Regions from separate parts of the Deinococcus peraridilitoris DSM 19664 genome, predicted to be linked through region 1. Evidence: riboswitches for the same ligand, from Rfam matches in the RefSeq annotation. Region 1 holds a riboswitch; the other holds the start of a gene.

Region 1 (3,505 bases):
GCTGCTGATGCCGACAACCAGGGTGAGCACGCGGTTGGTCCGTAGGGTCAGGTCATCGATTTCGAAGTCGTCCATGGCCTGCGTCAGACAGGCGTAGCTTTCCGGCGTGAAGCGTCGGCGCAGCTTGGCGCCGTGATGGGTCAGGTAGGTCGTGATGGCGCGCTCCCCATTGCCCAGCGGGCTCGGCCCGGACTGCGCCAGTTCCAGGCTGAGGGGTGAGCGGTAACTCAGCATCGCGAACATGCGCGCGACCTCCAGCCCACGCGCCGGGTCGAGCGCCAGTGCCGCGCGGGCGGCCACGTTCCAACCGTGCGCCCAGGCCGACTGACGTTGCGGGGCCGCGATCACCACGGCACGTTTCAGCTGCCCGGGGAACAGCTTGAGACAGGCAAGCGTCAGCATGCCCCCCATCGAGCCGCCCACCACGTCGAAGCGCGAAACACCGAGATGCGAGAGCAATTCACCCTGCACGCGCGCCATGTCAAAAATGCCGAGGCGGTGCCCTCCGAGTTCGGCGGGGGTACTCGAGCCCGCACAGCCGCCGATGACGTTCGCACAGACCAGAAAGCGCTCCTGCGGATCGAGCGCGCGCGACGGCCCGTGCAGGGGCCTCCACCACGAGTCCGCGTGCGGGTCACCCGTCAGGGCGTGCATGATCAACACTGCGTTGTCGCCTGCAGCGTTCAGTTCACCCCAGGTGCGAAAGGCGACGCGCACATTTCGGACGCTGGCGCCACAATCGAGTTCGAGCGCCCGTTCACGAAAGAGCGTCACCATCCGGACCGCACCGGTCGGCCGTGTGAGTGTCACGGCGGCATCGCGCCCACCGAAGGTTTCGGTCAGAAAGGCGCCCGTCATGCGAGTTGCAGATTGGCGGCCAGCGACTGCGCGAAATCGGCGGTGAGGTCGTCGATGTGCTCCAGGCCCGCCGACACGCGCACCAGACCGGGCGTCACACCCGCCGAGATCTGCTCGGCTTCGCTCAATTGACTGTGGGTAGTGCTCGCCGGGTGAATCACCAGGGTCTTGGTGTCGCCGACGTTGGCCAGCAGGCTCGCCAGACGGACATGGTTCACGAACGATTCGCCCGCTTCCCGGCCACCGTGTAATTCAAAAGTCAGAATCGACCCTGCGCCGCGCGGAAAGTAGCGCCGGGCATGTGCGTGATGTGGATGCGACGGCAAGTCGGGGTGCGTGACGCGGGCCACTTCGGGCCGCGTGGCCAGCCAGGCGGCGAGCTTGCGGGTGTTCTCGATGTGCCGCTCCGCGCGCAGGGAGAGCGTCTCCAGGCCCTGAATGAACAGGCTCGCGTGGTGGGGCGATAGGCTGGGGCCCAGGTCACGCAAGTTCTCGACTCGCGCCCGAATCGCAAAAGCGACGTTGGGCAGGCCCAGTGGGTTGCCAAAGCCGAACGTTTCCCAGAAGTTCAGACCGTGGTAACTGGGGCTGGGCTCGGTGAAGAGCGGGTAGCGTCCGTTGCCCCAGTCAAAATTCCCCCCATCGACGAGCAGGCCACCAATGGCGGCGCCGTGGCCGCCGATCCACTTGCTGGCCGAGTGCGTCACGACGTTCGCGCCGTGCTCGAACGGGCGGAACAGGTAACCGCCCTGCCCAAAGGTGTTGTCGACGATCACCGCAACGCCGTGATCGGCGGCGGCAGCGGCGATGGCTTCAAAATCCGGCACGTTCAGCGCCGGGTTACCGATGGTCTCCAGATACACCGCCCGGGTATTCGCATCGATGAGCGCCGCGAACTCTTCAGGTCGTTCCTGAGGGGAAGTAAAGCGCACCTGAATACCCAGCCGGGGCAGGGTCACCTTGAAGAGGTTGTAGGTGCCGCCATACAGGTTAGGCGTCGAGACGATGTTGTCGCCCTGGCGGGCCAGGGTCAGAATGGCGATGAACAGCGCGGCGTGACCGCTGGCGACGGCCAGGGCGCCCGTACCACCCTCAAGCGCCGCGATGCGCTCCTCGAGCACGGCGTTGGTGGGATTCGTGATGCGGCTGTAGATGTTCCCGAACTCGCGCAGGCCGAAAAGGTTCGCGGCGTGTGCGGCGTCCCGGAAGGTGTAGCTGGTCGTCTGGTAGATCGGCACGGCGCGGCTGCCGGTGGCGGCGTCGGGAGCCTGCCCGGCGTGTACCTGCAGGGTTTCGAAGCGGAACTTGGGACTAGGCGTGGTCATGAATCCTCCGAGGTGCGGCGTGAGTGCCGGGGTGCCTGGGCGGCCTCGAGGGCGCACCTGGCGTGCTTCGGGGACATGAAAAAGTCCCCTCTCCGGAGAGAAGGGGGACAGTATTGCGTGCCAAATTCCCTTCCCTTATCGTTCCCGCTGTTTCGCCATCGTCGGCGGAGAGCAGGCTGGAAAGCACCGTTGCCGTGATGAGGGCCGGTTGCTGCGCGTGTCTTCGGGCCAGATCCCTCACGCGCTCTGGATAAGAGTCGTTCCGAGTCGGAACACGTCAAGGCTACCCGCCTCGTGCGGGCACGTCAAGGCAGTTGTCAATACACGAAAAAATCATTGAGGCCCGTGGCCTCGTTCCACTGGACATCGAGATGTGTGACGGCCGCGTGATAAGGGCCTCGGCGCAGCCAGTGCAGCAGACGCTCAAGGTCACCGCGTTCGCCTTCTGCCACGATCTCGACCCGCCCGTCACTGAGGTTTTCCGCGTAGCCGTGCAAACCGAGGTCAAGAGCGTGACGCTGCACAAAACGGCGGTATCCCACGCCTTGCACCGCGCCGGAAATCAGGACGTTCACTCGCATACCCGAAAGTCTAGAGCGTTTGTCCATTCCACCCTTGGAGAAAGACACTCCATCAATTCCATTTCCATCCGCTCCTGGTCAAGGTCACTCGCTCCCCGCGCTGACAGCGTGCCCAAAAGCGGTTTCGGGCACTGCGCGCTCTCCGCTCGGTCAAAGACATGGATCAAAAACCGATCAATGTCTTTGACAACCGCTTTAGTCGAGCCTGCGCCAGGCCTGACCGAGGCAGCTTACAGCTGATCCAAAGCTGTCTTTAACGGATGCAAAACTCACGTTCATCCGAATAGAATGCGCTCGTGACGCGCACACGCTGGCTGCTGATGGCCGCCCTGGTCATTCTGCTTGGCTTGCTGCTCTTCGGGTTGCCCCTGTACGGCCCGCGCCTGATCAACCAACTGCCGGGCGATTACCGCATCCAGGCCCGCAGCGTCGGTGGTCCACTGTGGCGCCCCGTCCTGCGGGGCGCCTTGATCGATGGATCAGGAATCCGTGCTGAGGCCGACGAACTCGAGCTCCGCATCACGGCCTTCAATCCCTTTACCCGTGAGCTGCGTTTCACGGGCCGCCTCAAGGACGCAGAAATCGACCTCGATCTCAAGCAGCTGTTTTCGGGGCAGCGGCGCAACAACTGGCAGTTCGTGCCGCAGGACTTCGCACTGGAAAACGTGCGGGTGAACCTCGACAACAGCGGATACAGCCTTCCCGACGCGCGTCTGAGTGCCCGGGGTGAAAACGGCCGCC
Region 2 (3,505 bases), on a different replicon from region 1:
TCGCCCGGCGTCAGCGTCAGCGTGACTCGGTCGCCGCCCGGCAGCTCGTGGCGTACACGGCAGCCCACGGCGCCCGGATCAGCCTCCACGAGGCCATGCAGCGCTTCGAGTGGAACGCCTCTCAGATCAGGCGGGCCCAGCAGCACGCCCGCCGCAACGGTTGGCTGACCGGTGAAGGCGAAACGATCAGCCTCACGCCGCGCGGCTCTTCGGTGTCGAGTCAAGGGCATGCCGCAGACTGAAATCACGCCCGCCCGCGGTGACTACCTCAAGCGGTTGCTGCAGCTGCAGGCGGACGGTGGTATGGCGTGTGTCACGACCGGAAGTCTCGCAAATGAGCTGAATGTCCGGGACGCGTCCGTGACCGGGATGCTCGAGCGGCTGGCACAGGCCGGGTGGGTCGAGTATCACCCCTACCGGGGCGCGCGCCTCACCGAGGAAGGCAGGGAGATCGCACGTGAGCTCGTCCGTGCCCACGGCCTGTTGATGGTTTTTCTGCATGACGCGCTCGGTTACACGCCAGAAGCAGCCCGGGCCGAAGCCGAGCATCTGGAGCACCACGTCAGCAGCGTGTTCCTGGAACACCTCGAACGGTGGATGAACAGCAAAAGCGGACAGCACTGACGTGGTTTCGTCGCAGGTTCACCCGGATATCCAGCCCAAACTGAGGGAACGCACACGCGCGAGCGAAGTCCAGGTGCCGGACGATGCCGGTCAGTCGAACTGGATCTTGGCCCGACACCAATCCAGCTCTGCTCGGGCACCCGCTCGCCGGCAGCAGAGGAGCGCAGCATGAAGCAGGAGCGCTCCACGCGAGCAGTGCCTGAAAGGAAAATGTAGTTGAGACCATCCAGTGCCGCGTGAGAAAGGAAGCCCTGCGGCGGACTTGTGACTCATCAGCACATCTGACCCGTACTGGCCGGGAACAAGGGTGAGCCACCTGTCGTGACGCTGGTGTTGTTCACCATCGCACGAGGACGTCTTGAAGTCCGCTCCGTTCGCCCTTCCCGGTTGCACGTCCGGTTTGCCAACACGCCGTAAAGATATTGAGTAACGGTGATCCCTCCTGACCGGTCCGCATGGAATGGTCCAGCCCGTCAGCTTTTACGAAGCTGCCTCCAAACCGAACGCGCCAGAGCGACTCACCCTGCAGGCCTCCGGCAAGGAGCGGAAAATCGCCGATCCATAAATGTGTGACCCACACTTTCGGGCGGTGGGTTGCGCGCTACTTTTTGCCTGTTGCCGCTCGTCAGCGCGCGACACTCTTATCCAGAGCGCGTGAGGGAACTGGCCCGATCAAACGCGCAGCAACCCGCCTTCATTCCGGCGTGGTGCTCACCAGCCCGCTTCACGCCAACGATGGCGCAACGACGGGAATGATAAGAGAAGGGGTGAATGCACTCAACGTTCCTTCTCGATCAGCGGGAAGGGATTTTTTTGTCCTCCTTGCCGTTGCCTTGCGTGAGGAGGATAAACTGCGTGACTCAATTTCGGCATACTGAACACCGGCGTGGTGATTCCCCCGCCCCGAGCAACCTCTATGTGACCGTGCCACCCGGCAGCGTCTTCGGCGCTCGCCGCTGATGGGAGCCTCTTGATTACCGAACGCCAACACCTGCTGGACGCCATCCGCAGTCTGAACGAGCAAGGCCGTCCGGCAGCGCTCACGTTCAACACCCATATCACTGCGCTCGCCATTGCCCGCAGCCTCGGCCGCCAGGGCGTTCCCATCCTGGCCCTGGACCGGGAGGGCGGCGGCCTCGGCCAGCACAGCAAGTACCTCAGCGCCCTGGCCCTTTGCCCTGACGTGGATGACGGTGGAGAAGCCTTCACGGACTTCCTGATGGATATCGGTCCGCACTTCCAGGAGCGCCCAGTCCTGTTTCCCACCAACGACGACTGGGTGTTCGCAGTTGCCCGGCACAAGGGCCAGCTGGAACGTTTCTACCGTGTGCCGTTCAGCGGGCAGGATGTCATCGACACCGCCCTCACCAAGACAGCCCTGTACCGTCAGGCCGAAACCCTCGGCATTCCTATCCCGCAAAGCTGGTACCTCGACCAGGCGTCACTCACGGAACTCGCTGCAGGACAGTCTGATGTCCTGGAACGCACCATCGCACAAGTGCCGTACCCGGTGATCCTGAAACCCGATGAATCACGCGCCTTCTACGAAGCCTTCAAAGCCAAGGTGTTCGTCGTGAATACCCCAGAGGAATTCCGTGCACGCGTCCGTGAAGCCGCCAGCCAGAATCTCCGGTTGGTCGCGCAGCGCATCATCGACACGCCACCCGGCGGGTTTTACAGCGTGTGCAGTTACCTGGACGCGAACAGTGAACCGCGTGGCGTGTTCGTGGGCCGCAAGCTCGAACAGTACCCGCCCACCTTCGGTACGTCCTGCCTGGCCGACTCCCGCTGGGTGCCCGACATCGCGCAGCGCGGCGTGCAGGTCCTGCAGGCGCTCGGCTTTCACGGCATCAGTGAGATCGAGTTTGTGCTGGACCCAAACACGGGCAAGCAGCTGCTCCTGGACGTGAACACCCGCAGCTGGAAGTGGATCGGCCTGCCCATCGCGAGCGGCATCGACCTGCCGCTGCTGGCGTACCAGGACGCGATTGGTGCTCCATTCGACGCGCCTCAGCAGCAGGACGGCATCCGCTGGACCTTCCTGCGCGATTACGTGAAACTCGTGCGTGAACGAAGCGGCGTCATTCCCGAGGAGCACGTGACACGCGAGGAGTGGCTCGACCTCATCAGCGGACAGCGCCCGGCAGGCGGCACGCTGGTGGACGGAATTCTTGATCCCGACGACCCCGCACCGTTCTATGACGTCCTTAAGGGTGAGCTGTTCGGTTTCCTGTACGCCTGCGCCTGCTAGCGCAAAGGAGAAACAAGGTATGAGATTCGGATACTGGATGCCGATTTTCGGCGGTTGGTTACGGAATGTCTCCGACGAAGGCATGAGCATCGACTGGAGTTACCTGAAGGCGCTGGTGCAGGAATCTGAGCGGGTCGGTTTCGACCTGAGCCTGATCGCGGAGCTGAACCTCAACGATATCAAAGGACCCCAGGCACCCAGCCTGGATGCCTGGACCCTGGCGCCTGCGGTGGCCGCCGTAACGGAACGTCTGGAACTGATGCTGGCCGTCCGGCCCAACTACCACGCTCCTGCCTTGACCGCGAAAGCCATTTCGACACTGGAAACCATCGCGCCGGGGCGGGTGAGCCTGAATGTGGTGTCGAGCTGGTGGGCCGAAGAAGCCCGTCAGTACGGTATGCCCTTCGATCAGCATGACGCGCGCTACGCCCGCAGTGAAGAATGGCTGTCCGTGCTGTCACGCTTGCTGACCGAGCCGATGGTGCAGCACGAAGGCGCGCACTACCAGTTACACGGAACCCGGATGGAACCCAAGCCCGCCGCGAAAGTTCCCGTGTACATGGGAGGCGAGTCGCCCCGCGCCAAACAGCTGATCTCGCAGGTAGCCGATGCATATGTCATGCACGGCGA

The links. Region 1 has a riboswitch for S-adenosylmethionine ahead of DEIPE_RS18220 (O-acetylhomoserine aminocarboxypropyltransferase/cysteine synthase family protein). Riboswitches for the same ligand answer to the same signal wherever they lie in the genome.
Region 2: another riboswitch for S-adenosylmethionine. It lies ahead of DEIPE_RS21000 (carboxylate--amine ligase); the one in region 1 lies ahead of DEIPE_RS18220 (O-acetylhomoserine aminocarboxypropyltransferase/cysteine synthase family protein).

The regions. Positions count from the first base shown of each region.
Region 1 covers NC_019793.1:3,777,246-3,780,750, forward strand. The annotation lists gene DEIPE_RS18215 (alpha/beta fold hydrolase) at 1-858, opposite strand, end outside; gene DEIPE_RS18220 (O-acetylhomoserine aminocarboxypropyltransferase/cysteine synthase family protein) at 855-2,183, opposite strand; SAM riboswitch class I at 2,316-2,440, opposite strand; gene DEIPE_RS18225 (acylphosphatase) at 2,501-2,764, opposite strand; gene DEIPE_RS18230 (translocation/assembly module TamB domain-containing protein) at 3,061-3,505, shown strand, end outside.
Region 2 covers NC_019789.1:476,947-480,451, reverse strand. The annotation lists gene DEIPE_RS21010 (metal ABC transporter permease) at 1-242, shown strand, start outside; gene DEIPE_RS21005 (metal-dependent transcriptional regulator) at 229-624, shown strand; SAM riboswitch class I at 1,263-1,386, shown strand; gene DEIPE_RS21000 (carboxylate--amine ligase) at 1,595-2,875, shown strand; gene DEIPE_RS20995 (LLM class flavin-dependent oxidoreductase) at 2,895-3,505, shown strand, end outside.